2 regions of the Calidithermus terrae genome follow, and region 2 is predicted to be linked to the other one. Evidence: riboswitches for the same ligand, from Rfam matches in the RefSeq annotation. Region 2 holds a riboswitch; the other holds the start of a gene.
What was found. Region 2 has a riboswitch for S-adenosylmethionine ahead of Mterra_RS10340 (hypothetical protein). Riboswitches for the same ligand answer to the same signal wherever they lie in the genome.

Region 1: linked by a shared signal. The riboswitch ahead of Mterra_RS18865 (O-acetylhomoserine aminocarboxypropyltransferase/cysteine synthase family protein) and the one ahead of Mterra_RS10340 (hypothetical protein) in region 2 are both predicted to bind S-adenosylmethionine.

Annotation. Positions count from the first base shown of each region.
Region 1 covers NZ_QXDL01000263.1:67-4,426, forward strand. The annotation lists partial or broken gene Mterra_RS23290 (cytochrome c-type biogenesis protein CcmH) at 1-633, shown strand, start outside; SAM riboswitch class I at 837-975, shown strand; gene Mterra_RS18865 (O-acetylhomoserine aminocarboxypropyltransferase/cysteine synthase family protein) at 1,116-2,408, shown strand; gene metX (homoserine O-acetyltransferase MetX) at 2,434-3,627, shown strand; partial or broken gene Mterra_RS18875 (MFS transporter) at 3,886-4,360, opposite strand, start outside.
Region 2 covers NZ_QXDL01000077.1:2,408-17,154, forward strand. The annotation lists gene Mterra_RS10270 (QcrA and Rieske domain-containing protein) at 1-140, shown strand, start outside; gene Mterra_RS10275 (cytochrome b) at 164-1,465, shown strand; gene Mterra_RS10280 (VOC family protein) at 1,565-1,945, shown strand; gene Mterra_RS10285 (NADPH-dependent assimilatory sulfite reductase hemoprotein subunit) at 2,128-3,807, opposite strand; gene Mterra_RS10290 (DUF4395 domain-containing protein) at 3,817-4,230, opposite strand; gene cobA (uroporphyrinogen-III C-methyltransferase) at 4,239-4,997, opposite strand; gene Mterra_RS10300 (precorrin-2 dehydrogenase/sirohydrochlorin ferrochelatase family protein) at 4,994-5,758, opposite strand; gene Mterra_RS10305 (sulfate/molybdate ABC transporter ATP-binding protein) at 5,755-6,735, opposite strand; gene cysW (sulfate ABC transporter permease subunit CysW) at 6,719-7,579, opposite strand; gene cysT (sulfate ABC transporter permease subunit CysT) at 7,582-8,421, opposite strand; gene Mterra_RS10320 (sulfate ABC transporter substrate-binding protein) at 8,433-9,428, opposite strand; gene sat (sulfate adenylyltransferase) at 9,460-10,614, opposite strand; gene Mterra_RS10330 (phosphoadenylyl-sulfate reductase) at 10,718-11,389, opposite strand; gene cysC (adenylyl-sulfate kinase) at 11,386-11,922, opposite strand; gene Mterra_RS10340 (hypothetical protein) at 11,919-12,482, opposite strand; SAM riboswitch class I at 12,611-12,749, opposite strand; gene Mterra_RS10345 (PEGA domain-containing protein) at 13,064-14,491, opposite strand; partial or broken gene Mterra_RS10350 (FAD-binding oxidoreductase) at 14,671-14,747, shown strand, end outside.

The sequences.
Region 1 (4,360 bases), on a different contig from region 2:
GTGTGCCAGGGCGAGTCGGCGAGCGAGTCGAACTCGGGCGTGGCGCAGGAGATGCGCCGCCTGATCGCCGAGCAACTGGCCCAGGGCAAGAGCGAGGCCGAGATCCGGCAGTTCTTCGTCGAGCGCTACGGCCCCTGGATCCTCTACGAGCCGCCCAAGCAGGGCCTCACCCTGTGGGTCTGGCTCTCGCCCCTCATCGGGCTGGCCCTGCTGGCCTACGGCCTGTGGCGCTACCTGGCCGCCACCCGCGCCCGGGCCGAGCCCGCCGACGTCTCCGAGGAGGAGATCGCCCGCCTCGAGGCCGAGCGCGCCGGGCACTTCGAGGGCCTGCTGCTCGACACGGAGGGGCACGTCGCGGACGGCAGCCGCACCAGCCCCTTGCTCTACCGCGCCGGCGAGCTGTGCGTGCTGCCGGGCGGGGTCGAAGGCGTCACCCGCCAGAAAGTGGCCGAGCACGCGGCCACCCTGGGCCTCCGCGTGACCGAGACCCGCCTCAAGCCCGACGAACTCGAGGGCCAGCTCCTCCTCGCCGGAACAGGCATCGGCCTCCTGCCCGTAGGCAAGCCGTCAGACAGCGTGCTCGAGGCCCTGATCACCCATTTCCGGCCCTCGAGGCCGTCGTCTAGGGTCTAGGGCCAAGGGTCGAGGGCCGAGGCGTCTCGCGTCTTGCGTCTTGCGTACGACGTAGGACGCACGACGTACGACCCGCGCCCGGCGTCCAGCCATCAGCTATCGGCGTCGGGAATCAGGCCTTTCCCTTGACATCCCCGCCCCCTCTCGCCTACACTCCCAACTAACCGCGCCGGGGCGCGGCGACAACCGAGACATAACACGTTCTCTTATCCAGAGCGGCGGAGGGATTCGGCCCGAAGATGCCGCGGCAACCCGCAGGAGTGTTCGTTTCATCACCGGACACGAGTGCAAAGGTGCCAATTCCGACTCCAGGCGGGGGAAACGCCCGGAGGAAGATGAGAGAAGGGTGCACGTTCGCTAGGCACAGTGAACCCCCTTCCGGTAGAGAACCGTCATCGGAATGGGGGTTTCGCCTTTGAAACCTCCAGCCAGGTCCCCCTTGGGACCGTCCCGCCCCAAATCTTGCGGTTGGAGGTTTTTTCATGTCCAAGAAGCTCAGCTTCGAGACCTTGCAGCTCCACGCCGGTTACAGCCCCGACCCCAGCACGGGCGCCCGCCAGGTGCCCATCTACGCCACCACCTCCTACCAGTTCAAGGACGCCGACCACGCGGCGCGGCTCTTCGGGCTGCAGGAGTTCGGCAACATCTACACCCGCATCATGAACCCCACCACCGACGTGCTCGAGAAGCGCATCGCCGCGCTCGAGGGCGGGGTGGCGGGCCTGGCGACGAGCTCGGGCCACGCCGCGCAGTTCCTGGCCTTCACCAACCTGGCCCAGGCCGGGGACAACATCGTCGCCACGCCCAACCTCTACGGCGGCACCTGGAACCAGCTCAAGGTCACGCTGCCGCGCCTGGGCATCGAGACCCGCTTCACCAGCCGCGCCGAGAGCCCCGAGGACTTCGTCGCCGCCACCGACGCGAACACCCGGGCCTGGTTCATCGAGTCCGTCGGCAACCCCGCGCTCAACATCCCCGACTTCGAGGCCATCGCCGAGGCCGCGCGGGAGCAGGGCGTGGCCCTGATCGTGGACAACACCTTCGGGCAGGGGGGCTACCTCTTCCGGCCCCTCGAGTGGGGCGCCAACGTGGTGGTGCACTCGGGCACCAAGTGGATCGGCGGGCACGGGGCGGCCATCGCCGGGCTGATCGTGGACGGGGGGAACTTCGACTGGGACAACGGCCGCTACCCGCTCCTGACCCAGCCCCAGCCCGGCTACCACGGCCTCGAGCTCACCAAGGCCTTCGGCAACCTCGCCTTCATCCTCAAGGCCCGCGTGGACGGCCTGCGCGACCAGGGCCAGGCGCTGGGCCCCTTCGAGGCCTGGGTGCTGCTGCTGGGCCTGGAGACCCTCTCGCTGCGGGCCGAGCGCCACGTGCAAAACACCCTCGAGATCGCCCACTGGCTGCGCGAGCAGGAGGAGGTGGCCTGGGTCAACTACCCCGGCCTGGAGGACCACCCCAGCCACGCCAAGGCCCAGAAGTACTTCCGCGGCAAGCCGGGCGCGGTGCTCACCTTCGGGCTCAAGGGCGGCTACGAGGCGGCCAAGGGCTTCATCAACCGCCTCGAGCTCGTCTCGCACCTCGCCAACGTGGGCGACTCGCGCACCCTGGCGATCCACCCCGCCTCCACCACCCACTCCCAGCTCAGCGCCCAGGAGCAGGTGCTCGCCGGGGTCAGCCCCGAGCTGGTGCGCCTGAGCGTGGGCCTCGAGGCCGCCGAGGACCTCAAGGCCGACCTCAAGCAGGCGCTGCGGGCCCCGGTGGGGGTTTGAGCGGGGCAAAAAGGAGGCCAAGGCCGTGAGCACGACCAGCGTGGTGCTCGACCCCGGGGGCGACCTGATCCGGGAGACCTGGGGCGAGCACGAGGCCTTGCTCTACAAGCCGCCGCGCTCGAGGGGGCGGGTCACCCCGCCCCAGCCCCAGACCGTGCGCCTGACCGCCCCGGGCGAGGTGTTCGGGCTCGAGCAGGGCGGCCTCTTGCCCGAGCTGCACCTGCGCTACGAGACCTACGGCCAGCTCAACCGGGCCCGTGACAACGCGGTGCTGGTCTTCCACGCCTGGACCGGCTCCGCCCACCTGGCCGGCACCTACGACGAGCCCACCCTCAGGCTGCTCAGCCCGCTCGAGCAGGCCTTCGGCGCCGACGGATGGTGGGACGCGCTGGTGGGGCCGGGCCGCGTCCTGGACTCCGGTCAGAAGTTCGTGATCTGCGCCAACCACCTGGGCTCGTGCTACGGCTCCACCGGGCCGCTCTCGCGCAACCCCCTCACCGGCGAGCCCTACGGCCCGGAATTTCCGGCCATCACCGTGCGCGACATGGCCCGCGCCCAGGCCCGGCTGCTCGACCACCTGGGCATCGAGAAGGTCACGGTGCTGGGCGGAAGCCTGGGGGGGATGGTGGCGCTCGAGTTCGCGCTGCTTTACCCCCAGCGCGTGCGGCAGCTCGTGGTGCTGGCCGCGCCCAGCGTCCACGGCCCCTGGGCCCGCGCCTTCAACCGCCTCTCCCGCGAGGCCGTGCTCAGCGACCCCGCCTACCGCGGCGGTTACTACAGCGAGCAGCCCCTGGGCCTGCAGCTCGGGCGGGCCATCGCCATGCTCTCCTTCCGCTCGCCGGAGTCGTTCAACCTGCGCTGGAACGACAGCCCGGCCAAAGGCGAGAGCTACGTGCTCTACCAGGGCGAGAAGTTCATCCGCCGCTTCGACGCCAACGCCTACCTCACCCTCTCCAACGCCATGGACACCCACGACGTGGCGCGGGGAAGAGGGAGCCTCGAGGCCGCCCTGGGCCGCTTGCGCAGCACCCCCAGCCTGTGGGTGGGCATCGACACCGACGTGCTCTACACCGCCGCCGAGGTGCGGCTGGGCGCGCTGCTTTCTGGCGGCGAGTACCGCGAGATCCAGAGCCCGCACGGGCACGACGCTTTCCTGATCGAGACCGATCAGGTCGAGGAGATCCTCACGGGGTTTCTGTCGGTGGCCGATGGCCGATAGCCGATGGCCGGACGCGGGGCGCGGGTCGTACGTCCTACGTCGTACGTCGTACGCAATACGCCAAACGCGAGACGCAAAACGCCAGACGCTGTAGGGACGACCCGCGGGTCGTCCCTACCCAAATTCCCGGCACCTCATACCGGCTTCACAAAGATACTTTTCAAATCTGCCAGAGGTACATCTTTGTGAAGCCCAGGGCACTCCCTTCGGTCGGGGTGGATACTCTCCCATCGGGAGACTATCCACCCAAACCGGGTATCAGCCCTCGTACCGCCCCGGGCTGACCTCGGCGAGCCTCGAGACCATCACCGCGGGGTAGATCAGCAGCAGCACGCCCGCGAGGCCGATGGCCCAGATGCCCACGCCCTCCACCAGGAAGCCCGCGAGGATGGGGAGGACGGCGCCGGCGCCGTTGGACCATACGTCCAGCACGCCGACGGCGCGGCCGCGCTCGCCTGGGGCGGTGGTGTCGGCGACGACGGTGGTGGCGCCGTTGTAGGTGCCGCACCAGCCCAGGCCCACCAGGAAGGTGCCCAGGGTGATGGTGAGGTACTCGTGGGTGAAGCCCACCAGCAGCGCGCCCAGCGCGGAGAGCAGCAGGCCCCCCAGCATCACCGGCTTGCGGCCGGCGCGGTCGGTCAGGCGGCCCACCGGCCAGGAGAAGGCGAACATGCCCAGCACGTGCAGCGTGACCGAGAGCGAGATCAGGTTGAAGCTGCAGCCCTGCTGGTGC
Region 2 (14,747 bases):
GCAAAGCCCTGATCGTGGCCCCTAAGCCCCTGGGCCAGTTCCCCATCAAGCTGGAGAACGGCCGGATCGTCATCGCGGGCGAGCCCACCCGCCCCATCGGGGTGGAGGCCGCTACAGACGACGGCATCCGCCGGGTATAGGCTTGAGTCGACAGGAGGCTTGAATGTACCAGTGGCTCGATGAACGCCTCGACCTGAGCAGGCTCAACGCCAAATTCCTGCGCAAGGCATTCCCGGTGCACCACTCCTTCTTCCTCGGCGAGATCACCCTCTTCGCCTTCGTGGTGCTGGTGCTGACCGGGATCTTCCTCACCCTCAACTACGAACCCTCGACCCGCCCGGTCAAGATCGAGGGCTACAACGACCCTGTCCCCGCCGCCTACGCCTCGATCCTCTACATCGACTCGCTGCCCTTCGGCGCGGTGCTGCGCTCGCTGCACCACTGGTCGGCCCACATCATGATCGCGGCGGCCTTCTTGCACATGCTGCGCATCCACCTCACCGGGGCCTACAAGAAGCCGCGGGAGCTCAACTGGCTCATCGGCATCGTGCTGCTGGTGCTGGCGATCGTCACCGCCTTCACCGGCTACGCCCTGCCCTTCGACAACTACGCCCTCACCGCCACCGGCATCGGCTACCACATCGGCGAGGCCGCGCCCTGGCTGGGCAAGGCCATGTCGGCGATCCTCTTCGCGGGCGAGCTCGAGGCCTCCAACACCAAGACCATCCCGCGCCTGTTCTCCATCCACGTGCTGTGGCTGCCGCTGCTGCTCATCGCCATGATCGGCGCGCACCTGCTGTTGATGGTCAAGCAGAAGCACACCCAGCCCAAGTACGCCGAGAAGGTGGCCCCCGGCCGCATCCTGGGCGTGCCCGCGATGCCGCAGCAGGCGGTGATGATGGGCGTGCTCTTCCTGGTCTACGTCGCGGTGACCACCTTCATCGCCGGGGCCTTCCTGGCCCACCCGGTCGAGGCCTTCGGCCCGCCCACCCCCAACACCCCCAGTGTCAAGCCCGACTGGTACTTCATGTGGATCTACGGCATCCTGCAGATCCTGCCGCAGTGGGACCTCAAGATCCTGGGGGCCAACTTCGGGCCGCAGTTCGTGGGCGGCATCCTGGTGCCCACCCTCATCATCGTGGGCGCCATGGCTATCCCCTTCCTCGAGCCCCAGAAGGAGAAGCAGCGCTACCTCGAGCTGCCCAGCCAGCACCCCCGCCGCACCAGCTTCGTCCTGGCGATGCTGATGTTCTACATCATGGCCACCCTGGCGGGTTATAAGATCGACTTCCTCAACGCCAACCCCAACCTCAGCTCGGGCACGCTGATCGCCATCTTGTGGGTGCTGCTGATCGTGGCCCCGATCCTCACCTACGTCATCAGCTACATCCTGATGAAGGCCGCCTACCGCGGCCGCGAGGTGGAGCTCGAGTTCACCGGCCGCGCCTCCGCCGCCGACGACTGAGCCGCCGCAGTCTCCTGAACCTCCCCGTTCTCGGGGAGGTTTTCTTTGACTCCCGTCGGCCCCTGGATTATGCTTGGGGCAAAACACCGGAGGTTATTTATGAAACCACGCTTGGACCTGATCGGACTGGTGGTGCGCGACATGGGGGCCTCGCTCGAGTTCTACCGCCGCCTGGGCTTCGACTTCCCGCCCGGCGCCGAGGACGAGGGCCACGTCGAGGTGACCCTGCCCGGCGGGCTGCGCTTCGCCTGGGACAGCCTCGAGGTCATCCGGAGCTTCGACCCCGCCTACGAGTTCCACCCCCAGCACGCCGGGGCCTACCTCTGCGAGAGCCCCGCCGCGGTGGACGCGCTCTACCGCGAACTGCTCGAGGCCGGCTACCAGGGCCACAAAGCACCGTGGGACGCCTTCTGGGGCCAGCGCTACGCCGTGGTCAAGGACCCGGACGGGCACACGGTGGACCTGTTCGCGCCGTTGTGAGGGGGGTTGCGTGGTATGTCGGCGGTCGATAGCCGATGCCCAACGCGCGGCGCCGGTCGTACGTCCTACGTCGTACGCAGTACGCGAAACGCAAGACGCAAAACGCCTGGTTCCCCCCTTAGCAAGGGGGGCTGGGGGGATTTCCCTCTCCGGCGCCGGAGAGGGATTTACCATGAGCCCCCCTACACCGACGCCAGGTCGGCGAAGCGCTCCCTCAGGGCCTGCACGCCCACGCGGTGGCAGTAGTCGCCGAAGGCTTCGCCCTCGAGCCGCTCGTGCTTGTAGGCGGTGAGGAGGGGCTCGAGGCGGAGGGCGATCTCCTCGCGCTTGACGTTGTCGAGGTAGACCTGGCCCAGGCGGGTCCCCAGGTGGCTGCCGCCCAGGTAGACGGTGTAGGAGTTGAGGCTGCGGCCTACCAGGCCCACCTCGGCGCTGTAGGGGCGGGCGCAGCCGTTGGGGCAGCCGGTCATGCGGACGTGGGGGACGGGGCCGCCGTGGAGCTCGAGGCGCGCCAGCACCCCGTCGATCTCGCGGATCACCTCGGGCATCACCCGCTCGCTCTCGGTGATGGCGAGGCCGCAGGTGGGCAGCGCCGGGCAGGCCATGGCGCTCTGCACCGCCAGCGGGATGCTGCCGGGGAGCGCGACGCCGTGGTCGCGGAAGACGGCCTCGACGGCGGCCTGGTCGGCGGGGTCGAGGCCGGCGAAGAGGATGTTCTGCTGGGCGCTGAGGCGCACCTCGGGGGAAAAGCGCCGCACCACCTCGCGGATCGCCGCGCGCAGGTTCTCCTTCACCCGCCCGTTCTCCACGAACAGCCCGAAGAAGAGCTTGCCGTCGCCCTGCGCGTGCCAGCCGAGGTGGTCGTCGCCCGAGAGCCACGCCAGCGGCCGGGCCTCGGGCAGGGCGTAGCCCACGTAGCGCTCGACCTCGGCCTTGAAGCGCTCGAGGCCCCACGCCTCGACGAGGTACTTCATGCGGCTGAACTTGCGGTCGTCGCGGCGCCCGTGGTCGCGCTGCACCCTGACGACCGCCTCCACGACCTCGAAGAGCTGCCCGGGCGGCACGGTGGCGAGGGGCTTCGCCAGCACCGGGCGGGTGTCCTTGGCCCCGTGGCTCTGGCCGAGCCCGCCGCCCACCAGCAGGGTGAAGCCCTCGAGGCGCTCCCCCTCCACCACCGGCACGATGCCGACGTCCTGGGTGTACACGTCCACGCAGTTGTCGCCGGGGAAGGCGAAGCCGATCTTGAACTTGCGCGGCAGGTAGGTATCGCCGTAGAGGGGTTCGTGCTCCTCGAGGCTCGCCGCCTTCTCCCCGTCGAGCCAGATCTCGTAATAGGCGCGGCTTTTGGGCTTGAGCCGGTCGGAGAGCTCCTTGGCGTAGCGCATCAGCTCGGCGCGCTGGCGGTCGGCGAAGGGGGCCGGGCAGGCGACGACGTTGCGCACGACGTCGCCGCAGGCCGAGAGGGTGGTGAGGAGGTTGCGGTTGAGCACCTGCATCAGGGGCTTGAGGCCGCCCTTGCGCACGCCGTGGTACTGGATGGCCTGGCGGGTGGTGACGCGCAGCGTGGCGTTGCCCAGCTCGTCGGCCAGGCGGTCGAGGGCGAGGTACTGCTCGGGCGTGAGCACCCCTCCGGGGATCGCCACCCGGATCATGAAGGAGTAGTCGGGCCCCAGGCCCTGCGCCTTTCGCGCCTTGCGCACGTCGCGGTCGTCCTGCTGGTAGATGCCGTGGAACTTGAGGATCTGGTAGCCCTCTTCGCTGAAGTGGTCGGTGCCGTCGTGGAGCTCGGCGTCCACCGGCCCGCGCAGGCGGTTGCTGGCGATCTTGACGTGCTCGACTTTGGACAGCTTGGCTTCGGACATCGGCGGCTCCTAACGGCTCAGGCGTTGCTGGAACATGCGGAGCTGGAAGTACAGGAAGCAGCCCACGCAGACGCGGGTGGTCAGGCTGAGCAGGGCCAGCGCCGCGACCGCGAAGGCCAGGACCCAGCCCACGGCCCAGGCCTCGAGCCCGAACGCCAGCGTGGCAAGCCCCAGGAACACCGCGCCCACGGTACGGGCGAAGCGGTGGGGCCGGGGGTCCTCGTGGGTCAGGCGCGGCCGGACGCCGAGGCTCCGCTTGAGCCAGGCCAGGGCGTCGAAGCCCAGGTGGTGCGAGGCCATGAGCACGAACAGCAGCGCGACCGGCCAGGCCAGGCCCAGGGCGAAGGCCAGCGGGATCGTAGCCACCAGCAGCGACTGGTTGAAGCGGAGTTGGTTCTGATCGGTGAATTGAGCTTTTTCCATGGCTTCTCCTAGCTCGAGGCCGCCGTGACCGGCCGCGCGGCCCGCTCGAGGGCTTCGAGCCGCTCCCGCACCCGCACGACCTCCCCGATGACCCACACGGCGGGGGGTTGGACTGCGACCTCTCCCCTGGCCACCTCCCCCAGGGTGGCGGTCACCACCCGCTCCTCGGGGGTGGAGCCGTTCTCGACGAAGGCCACCGGCTCGTCGGCCCTGCGCCCGGCCCGGATCAGCCCGCGGGCGATGCGGGCCCGCTCCCCCACCCCCATCAGCACCACCAGGGTGTCGACGCGGGCGTAGGGGGCGGGGTCGGGCAGGGTTCCCCCCTGGGCGTGCCCCGGGAGCACCGCGAAGCCGCCGGCCACCCCGCGCAGGGTCAGGGGGATGCCGGCCAGCCCGGGCACGGCCAGCGAGGAGCTGACGCCGGGCACCAGCTCCACCCCGACGCCCTCGGCGGCCAGGGCCAGCCACTCCTCCGCGCCCCGGCCGTAGACCATGGGGTCGCCCCCCTTCAGCCGCGCCACCGTGCGCCCGGCCCGGGCGTGGCAGAGCAGCTGCTGGAAGATGAGCTGCTGCACCCTGTCCTGTTCGCCCAGTTCCTTGCCCACGTAAAGGAGCCGGGCCAGGGGGTTGACCAACTCCAGCACCGCCGGGCTGACCAGCCGGTCGTAGAGCACCACCTCGGCCTCCCGCAGCACCCGCAGCGCCTTGAGCGTCAGCAGCTCGGGGTCGCCGGGGCCCGCCCCCACCAGGTAGACCTTGCCCCTCACGGCGTCGCCTCCGACGCCGCTGCCGCTGCCGCTGCCGGTGCCGGTGCCGCTGCCAATGTGCTCTGCTCCTGCTCCTGCGGGCACCCCTGCGGGCACTCCTGCGGGGGCTGGGGAGGGTGGGGGGGATGCTGTTGACGCAAAGCCCGCAGCAGGACCTCCCGGGCGGCCTCGACCTCGCCCAGGGCCACCCGCTCCAGCGCGGGGCTGTCCACCATGCGGTACCAGGCGGCCCTGCGGGCCTCGAAGTCGTGGGGGTAGGCCCGCAAAACAAGGGGCCGGAAGGAGCGCAGCAGCCTCAGGTACTCCGCGTACTCCGGGCCGTACTCCCGCGCCAGCCGCTGCCTGATGCGCACCCCCAGCGCGGGGGCCGCCCCGCCGGTGGAGACCGCGACCACCAGGTCCCCTTGGCGGTGCGCCGCGGGCAGGATGAAGTCGCAGCGGGCGGGGTCGTCCACCGCGTTGAGCCAGACCCCCCGCTCCCGGGCCTCCTCGGCGACGGGCGCGTTGAGCGAGCGGTCGGGGGGGTGGGAGAAGACCAGCGCGAAGCCCGCCAGGTCCCCCCGCCGGTACCCCCGCCGCAGCCAGGTGAGGCTTCCCTCGAGCGCGAGGGCTTCCAGCCCGGGGTGCTCGCGGGGGGAGAGCAGCGTCACCCTGGCCCCCGCCTCCAGCAGGCCCCGCACCTTGGCCTCCGTCTCCCAGCCCCCGCCCACGAACAGCACGGGGCGGCCTCGGAGATCCAGCATCACCGGGTAATAGCTCATGACTCCACCTCCGCGAACTGCCGCAGCCGCTGGGGCTTGTAGTACAAGAGCGAGCCCTCCTGCAAGCCCAAGGCGGGCAGAAGGGCCCTGGGCAGTTCGATCTCGAGCAGCCCCCCGGATTCCGCCGACTCGACCTCCAGCCGTGCCACCGCCCCCACCAGGCGCAGGTGCTTGAGCACCCCTGGGCGGTAGCCCTCGGCGGGCCGGGGGGAGACCTCGAGCTCGTGGGGCCGGACGAAGCCGCCCGCGAGGGCGTTGGAACGCCCCAGGAAGTGGTACACGAAGGGCGTGGCTGGATGGTCGTAGACCTCCTCGGGGGTGCCGACCTGCTCGATGCGGCCCCGGTTGAACACCACCACCCGGTGGGCGATCTCCAGCGCCTCCTCCTGGTCGTGGGTGACGAAGACGCTGGTCAGGCCGATCTCGTCGTGCAGCTTGCGCAACCAGCGGCGCAGTTCCTCGCGCACCTTGGCGTCCAGCGCCCCGAAGGGCTCGTCCAAAAGCAGCACCTTGGGTTCGACCGCCAGGGCCCTCGCCAGCGCGACCCGCTGCCGCTGCCCGCCCGAGAGCTGCGAGGGGTAGCGTTGGGCGGCCCACTCGAGCTGCACCAGCCGCAAGAGTTCGTGGACCCTCGAGGCCAGCTCGCGCTTGCCCGGACGGCTGACCCTGGGGCGCACCTGCAGCCCGAAGGCCACGTTCTCGAAGACGGTCATGTGGCGAAAGAGGGCGTAGTGCTGGAACACGAAGCCCACCCGGCGCTCGCCCGGTGGGCGCAGGGTGGCGTCCTCGTCGTCGAACCAGATGAGGCCCGTGTCCGGGGTCTCGAGGCCCGCGATCACCCGCAAAAGCGTGGTTTTCCCCGAGCCGGAGGGCCCCAAGAGCGCGACGAGCTCACCGCTCTTGATGCTGAGGTTCACCCCCTCCAGGGCGGTGAAGTTGCCGAAGCGCTTGCTGAGGTTCTCAATCGAGATGTTCATGGCGGGTTCTCCAAGCGAGCAGGCTCTTGGCGAGCAGGGTGAAGAGGGCCAGCAGGGCCAAGAGCGAGGCCACCGCGAAGGCCGCGGCCGTCTGGTACTCGTTGTAGAGCATTTCCACGTGCAGGGGCATGGTGGTAGTGAGGCCCCGGATGTGCCCCGAAACCACCGCCACCGCGCCGAACTCGCCCATGGCCCGGGCGTTGCACATCACCACGCCGTACAAAAGCCCCCAGCGAATGTTGGGCAGGCTGACCCGCCAGAAGATCTGCCAGCCCGAGGCCCCCAGGGTGAGCGCCGCCTCTTCCTCCTCGCGGCCTTGGGCCTGCATCAGCGGGATGAGCTCGCGGGCCACGTAGGCGAAGGTGACGAAGGCCGTCGCCAGCACGATCCCCGGCAGGGCGAAGATGATCTTGATGTCGTGGGCCAAAAGCCACGGCCCCAAAAGGCCCTGCTGCCCGAACAACAAGACGTAGACCAGCCCCGAGATGACCGGCGAGACCGCCAGCGGAAGCTCGATGAGCGAAAGGAGGAGGCTGCGGCCAGGGAAGCGGTACTTGGCGATGGCCCAGGCCGCCGCGAGGCCGAAGAGGGTGTTGAGCGGGACCACGATGGCCACCACCGTGAGGGTCAGGCGGACCGCCGCCAGCGCGTCCGGCTCGGTGATGGCACCCAGGTACGGCCCCAGACCCCTGCGCAGCGCCTCGGCGAAGACCGTGATGAGAGGTAGGACCAGAAAGAGTGCCCCAAAGGACAGGGCCAGCCCGCCGAGCGCGAGCCGCACCCAATCCGGCTTGGCCGTCCTGCGGCGGGGGAGGGGCCTTTGGGAAAAGACCAGGCGGTCCATCCTTATCCCCCCTCCAGGCCCCGGCCCAGCCGGGCTTGCAGCAGGTTGAGCGCCAGCAGGAGCACCAGCGAGATCGCCAGCATGATCACCCCGATGGCCGCCGCCCCCGCGTAGTCGTACTGCTCGAGCCTCGTGACGATCAAAAGGGGCGCGATCTCGGTCTTGAAGGGCAGGTTGCCCGAGATGAACACCACCGAGCCGTACTCGCCGATGGTGCGGGCGAAGGCCAGGCTGAAGCCGGTGAGCAGGGCCGGGAGCAGCAGCGGGAGCATCACCCGCCAGAAGATCTGCCCCCGGCTCGCCCCCAACGTCAAAGCCGCCTCCTCGACCTCCTCGCCCAGTTCCTCCAGCACCGGCTGTACCGCGCGCACCACGAAGGGAATCCCGATGAAGACCAGCGCGACGAGGACACCCAGCCGGGTGTAGGCCGCCTTGAGGCCCAGAGGCTCCAAGAGCGAGCCCACCCAGCCCCCCGGAGCGAGCAGGGTGGTGAGGGTGATGCCCGCCACCGCCGTCGGCAGCGCGAAGGGAAGGTCTACCAAGGCGTCTACCAGGCGCTTGAAGGGAAACTCGTAGCGCACCAGCACCCAGGCCAAGAGCAGCCCGAAGGGCACGTTGATGAGCGAGGCCAAAGCGGCAGCGCCGAAGGAGAGCTGCAAGGCCGCCACCACCCGAGGCGAAAAGGCCAGGGCCACGAACTGCTCGAAGGACAGGCCAGTGGACTTCAGCACCAAAGCTCCCAGCGGGAGGAGCACGAGCAGGCTCAGATAGGCGAGGCTAAAGCCCAGCGACAGCCCGAAACCGGGCAGAACCGGGCGCGAGCGGCGGGCCGTCAGGGTCATCGGGGGCTCCTCTACTGGCCGGGCCGGTAAATCCGGTCGAATACCCCGCCGTCGTTGAAGAACTTGGCCTGGGCCTCGCGCCAACCGCCGTAGAGCTTGATGGTGAAGAGGGCGATCTTGGGGAACTTTTTGGCGTAGCGCTGGGCCACGCTCGGCAGGCGCGGGCGGTAGTGGTTCTTGGCGATGATCTCCTGGCCCTCCTGGCTGTAGAGGAACTGCAAGTAGGCCTGCGCGACGGCCAGGGTGCCCTTCTTCTGCACGGTGCGGTCCACCCAGGCCACCGGCGGCTCGGCCAGGATGCTCACCGAGGGGAGGACGATCTCGAGCTTATCGGCCCCGAACTCCTCCAAAGCCAGAAAGGCCTCGTTCTCCCAGGCCAAGAGCACGTCCCCGATGCCGCGCTCGGCGAAGGTGGTGAGCGAGCCACGGGCGCCCGAGTCCAGCACCGGCACGTTCTTGTACAGCGCCGCCACGAACTCCTGGGCACGCGCCTCGCTGCCGAAGCGGCGCTGGGCGTAGCCCCAGGCCGCCAGGAAGGCCCACCGCGCCCCGCCGGAGGTCTTGGGGTTGGGGGCGATGACCGAGATGCCCGGCTTGATCAGGTCGTTCCAGTCCTTGATGCCCTTGGGGTTGCCCTTGCGCACCAGGAAGACGATGGTCGAGGTGTAGGGGCTGCTGTTGAAGGGCAGGCGGCCCTGCCAACCCGCCGCCAGCAGGCCCTTGTCCGCCAGGACGTCGATGTCGTAGGCCAAAGCCAGCGTCACCACGTCGGCCTCGAGGCCGTCGATCACGCTCCGGGCCTGCCGGGCCGAGCCGCCGTGAGACATGTTGATCGTCAGGTTCTGCCCGGTGCGCTCCTTCCAGTACCGGGCGAAAGCGGCGTTGATCTGGGCGTACAGCTCGCGGGTGGGGTCGTAGGAGACGTTGAGGAGGGTGAGGTTCTGGGCTAGGCCCAGGCTCGAGGCGGCCAGGAGGCTCAGGACGAGGGTCAGAAGGAATCGGTACACGGGGGTCTCCGGGGAAAAGGGGCAAGAGGGCCTAAGCGGGCTGGGCTTCCTGGTAGGCCGTCCGCAGCACCTCGGCCACCTCGGGGCGGGTGAACTCCGGCGGCAGCGGCGCGCCCGAGCGCAGCAGCTCGCGCACGCGGGTCCCCGAGAGGACCAGGTGGTGCGCGGCGTCGTGCGGGCAGGTGCGCGGGGAGACGATGGAGCCGCAGGTGCGGCAGTAGAAGGTGTGCTCGAACTTGAGGATTTGAATGCCGATCTCCTCGGGGCGGAAGGCCCCGAAGATCTCCTGCGCGTCGTAGGGGCCGTAGTAGCTGCCCACGCCCGCGTGGTCGCGCCCCACGATGAAGTGGGTGCAGCCGTAGTTCTTGCGGCTGATGGCGTGCAGCACGGCCTCGCGCGGCCCGGCGTAGCGCATGGCCGCCGGGTAGACCCCCAGCAGCACCCGATCCTTGGGGTAGTAGCGCTCGAGCAGCACCCCGTACGCCGCCATCCGCACCCGCGCGGGCACGTCGTCCGGCTTGGTCGCGCCGACCAGGGGGTTGAGGAACAACCCGTCGACGTGCTCGAGCGCCACCTTGTGCAGGTACTCGTGGGCGCGGTGGATGGGGTTGCGGGTCTGGAAGGCCACCACCGTCCCCCAGCCGCGCTCGTGGAAGATCCGGCGGGTCTCGAGGGGGGTGTAGTGGTGCTCGGGGAACTCCCCGCGCGGCAGGCGCAGCAGGCTCACCCGCCCGGCCAGGTTGACCTCCCCCTGGGCCAGCAGCGCGGCCACGCCGGGGTGGGCGGGGTCGGCGGTGCGGTAGACCTCGAGGGCCTCCTCGCGGCGGTCGGGGCGGTACTGCTCCACGACCTCCAGCAGCCCCACCGTCTCGCCGCCCCGCGTCAGGCGCACCGTGCCCCGGTACTGCCGGGCCTCGCCGGCGGGCACGCTCAGGGTGATGGGGAGGCTCCAGGGCAGGCCGTTCGCCAGGCGCATGTGCTCGACCACCCCCCGGTAATCGGCCTCGCCCAGGAAGCCCTCGAGCGGGGAGTAGACGCCCGTGGCGATGAGCTCGAGGTCGGCGTACCCCCGCTCACAGAGCTCGAGCGCGGGGAGGTGGGCGTACTCGCGGGGGTCGGCCTGCACCAGGCGGTTCACCAGGACGCCCCCGTGCGGCGCGACGCCCTTGTGGCTCCAGCGGCTCACGGGCGAACCTCCCCAAAGCTTTTGTAAACAAGATTTATCAACTTTTCCATAACGGTAAGGCCTCGGTCTCGCGTTTGTCGGCTCAAACCCCGTGAAGAGCGCCCTAAAGCGCCTTCTCCCCCACCCAAAGCCCGCACTCGGCCTTGCCCTTGCCGTCCCAGCGGCCCGCCCGCGCGTCCTCGCCGGGGCGCACCGCCCGGGTACACGGCCAGCAGCCGATGCTCAGGAAGCCCGACCAGTACAGCGGGTTGACGGGCAGGTCGTGCGCCCGGGCGTAGGCCTCGAGCCGCTCGCGGCCCCAGTAGGCCAGCGGGTTGACGCGCAGCCGCTCGCCGGGCTCGAGGAAGCCGAGGGCGGCGCGGGTGGAGGCCTGGTCGCGGCTGCGGGCGTTCAGCAGGGCGCGGGGCTGCTTGAGCGCGAGGTAGTCCCGCAGGGGCGCCACCTTGCGCGCGGCGCAGCAGCCGTCGGGGTCGGAGCGGTAGCGCTCCTCGCCCCAGGGCTCCTCGTCCAGGGCGGCGCTCAGGGTGACGAAGCGCATCCCGGGGTAGCGCGCCTCGAGGCGCTCGCGGGTCTGCAGCGTCTCGGGGAAGTGGTAGCCGGTGTCCACGAACACCACCTCGCCGGCGTAGCCCGCCCGGGCCGCCAGGTCGATGAGCACCACGCCGTTGAGGTTGAACCCGCTGGGCATCAGCAGGTCGGGGTACTCCTCCAGCGCCCACCGGATGACGACCAGGGGGTCGGTCTGCGCGTCCCAGGCGCCGGGGGTCGTCTTCATGCCCTCACCCGCGCCTCGATCCCCAGGCGCTCGAGCGCCCCCAGCAGCCGCTCGAGGCTCTCCTGGAGGCTGAGCCGGTCGGTCCTCAGGTGCAGGTCGGGGTTCAAGGGGGGCTCGTAGGGGTCGGAAATCCCGGTGAAGTTGGCGATCTCCCCCCTCAGGGCCCGGGCGTACAGCCCCTTCACGTCGCGCCGCGCCAGCACCTCCAGCGGCGCGTCCACGAAGACCTCGAGCTTGCGCGGCGCCTGCGCGAGCACCTCCTCGCGGGTGGCCCGGTAGGGGCTGATCGCGCTCACCAGCACGATCACGCCGTGCTTGGCGAGCAGGTTGGCCACGAAGCCGATGCGCCGGACGTTGGCGTCGCGGTCCTCGCGGCTGAAGCCCAGCCCCTTCGACAGGTGCTCGCGCACCGCGTCGCCGTCGAGGTGCTCGACCTTCTGGCCCGCCTCGTAGAGGTGGACCTCGAGGGCCCTCGCCAGCGTGGTCTTGCCCGCGCCGGAGAGCCCGGTGAACCAGATCACCGCCCCGCTCATGCCTCCGCCCACCCCGTGTAGCTGTCGAGCAGCACCCGCCAGGCGTTGCGGGCCGCCACGTCGGCCGTCAGCGCCGCCACCGCCAGCACCCAGGCCGGGAAGCCGGGGTGGTGCAGCAGCACCTCCTGATCGCCGGCGCGGGCCAGAACCTGTGCGGCCGAGAAGCCCATCTCGACCGCGTGCGCCTGCCCCCCGAGGTCGAGGGTGCCCGAGGCCCGGTCGCCGGAGAACTCGAGCACCGCCTGCGCCCCCCGGTCCGGGCCCACCAGCCGCAGCCGAAGGCGGCTGCCCTCGAGCTGCGCGTGCAAGGTGAGGACGCGCCCGCTGCTCGCCACCGAGCCCAAGAGCTGGCCGGCGAAGGCCTCGAGGTACACGTTCTCCCCGAAGATCGCCCCGCCCAGCCGCCCGGCCAGCCGCCGCCCGTCCCAGCTAAGCTGCACCCGGTAGCCCATCCCCGGGCGCCGCACCTCGCCCCACACGCGGTCGCCGCCGGCGAGCCCCTCCGGGCGGGCGGGTTGTTGCTTTGGCTTATGGACCGATTCGAACTCGTGCAGACCCACGGTGTGCCCCCATGAACGAAGATCCCAGGTGCCGATGGCCAGCGAAAGAGCTGGAGCGACGACAGCGCCCGGGACACGAAAGCACGCGCGGGTTAGGGTTCATGGCAACTTGCTTCGACACGAAGACCTCCTCATCTTTCCCGGGCTTTGTCCGGTGCCCGGGCCGGAATTGGCACCTACGCAGAGACGCTTCAGCTTGCCGGCTGAAAGCCCCTACAGGTTGCCGCAGCTTCACAGGGCCGTTCCCTCCGCTGCTCTGGATAAGACCTGGGGTGGTGTTGCACCCGTCCCGGCTCGAGCCGGGATGGAAGGTAGGCTAGCATAAGTGACAAAACTTGTAAACAAGTGGGATGGTCGGACGTCTAACGCCGGGCGCGGGTCGTACGTCGGATGCGGGTCGTACGTCGTACGTCGTACGTCGTACGCAAGACGCCTTGTTGCCCCCCTTAGCAAGGGGGGTTGGGGGGGATAAACCCTCCCCGCCTGCGGGAGGGACGGGGTGGGGTGAACCACGAGCCACGGGCTGACGGCAAAGGACCGGGGCGAGTACCCCGGTCCTTGGGCCTTTCGCGCTGTAGGGCCTAGAAGTTCAAGCGGCTGAGGTTGGCGCGGATGGTCTCGTTCTCGCCGCTGCGCAGGTTGACCTCGGTGACGAAGGCGCGGTAGCCGGGGGCGATGAGCACGACCTGGTGACGGCCGGGGTCCACCTCGAAGCGCACGCTGCCGCCGGAGCCGACGGTGCCGACCTCACGGCCGTCGACGAAGACCCGGGCCTCGACGTTGCTCGAGACGGTCAGTTGGGCGCGCAGCGGGGCGAGCTGGGCGTTGATGCGGGTCTCCTGGTTGCGGTCAACGCGCACGGTGGTGCGGTAGTCGGCGTGGCCGGGGAGGCTGACGCGCAGGTCGTAGGTGCCCTCGTTGAGCTGCACCGAGTAGGGGGTGCGGCCCACGCGCTGGTTGTTGATGTAGACGTCGGCGCCGCTGGGGTTGGAGGTCACGTTGAGCACGCCGGTGCGCCGCTGGGCGTTGAGGCCAGCGTTGACCGAGGTGGTCTGGCCGGGGTTGATCACGACCGAGGTGCGGAAGACGTCGTAGCCGTCGAGCCGCAGTTCCACGTCGGCGCGGCCGGGGTTGAGGCTGACGCTGATAGGGGTGTTGCCCACCAGGCGGCCGTCGATGAAGACCTGGGCGCCTTGGGGGCTGGAGTTCACCACCAGGGTGCCGGTGGCCGGGCGGGGGCGCTCGAGGGTGGCGTTGATGCTGATGACCTGCCCGAGCCCCACGTTGACCGAGGTGCGGTAGGTGTCGTAACCGGCCAGGCGCAGCTCGATGTCGTGGCGGCCCGGCTGCACGCTGACGGAGATGGGGGTGTTGCCCACCAGCCGCCCGTCCACGAAGACCTGGGCGCCCTGGGGGTTGGACGTGACGTTGAGGGTGCCGGTGACGGGCTGGGGCTGCGGCTGGCTACGGCCGACGGTGAAGAAGGTGACGTCGGTGACCCACTCCTGGTCGGGGATGGGGTCAACGACGATGGCGATGGCACGGCCTAAGGCGTCGGCGCCCCGCACCAGCGGGCGCAGGCTCGAGTCGATGATGCTGCCGACGTTGAGCGGGCGCTTGCTGGCGAGCGCGAGCACCCGGTGCTGGCCCTCGGGGCCGTCGATGGTGAACTCGTAACGAGCCCCCACGGGCGGGAAGCGGCGGGTCTCGCCGGCACGCAGGAAGTTGTCGCGGTCGTAGGGGTTGGGCAGGATGGGCGAGATCTCCCCGTTGGGGTAGACCCCGAACAAGTAGACGTAGGCGTCCTGGTTCACCGAGACGTTGACCACGATCTTCTCGCCGATCTGGTAGACGGGGTTGGCACGCCCGGCGGGGTCACGGTCCACGCCGACTTGCACCTGCAGCTCAGTAGGTACGGGGTTGACGACGATGTTCTGAGGGCTGAGTTGGGGCTCGGCGTGGGCTACAAGCCCCAGACCCAGCATTAACAGCGCTATAGCACGCTTCATCTGCTCACCTCCGAGCATAGCCTAGGGCACCTTTCTTCAACTTCATGAGAATGGCGTCATCCGGGGTTTAAGTCACGCCCTGTTTCATCCCACGCTCATCGGATTCTTCACCCAACTCATAGCTTCCCCAGGGTAAGCCCACCTTGGGCGCGGCGGGCCGCTGGGGTAAGGTAGGGGCCATGGCCGTGCTGGAGATTTCCGCCGACGACCAGTACCTCGTGGCGACCGGCGACACGCCGCTGCTGGAGATCTGGAG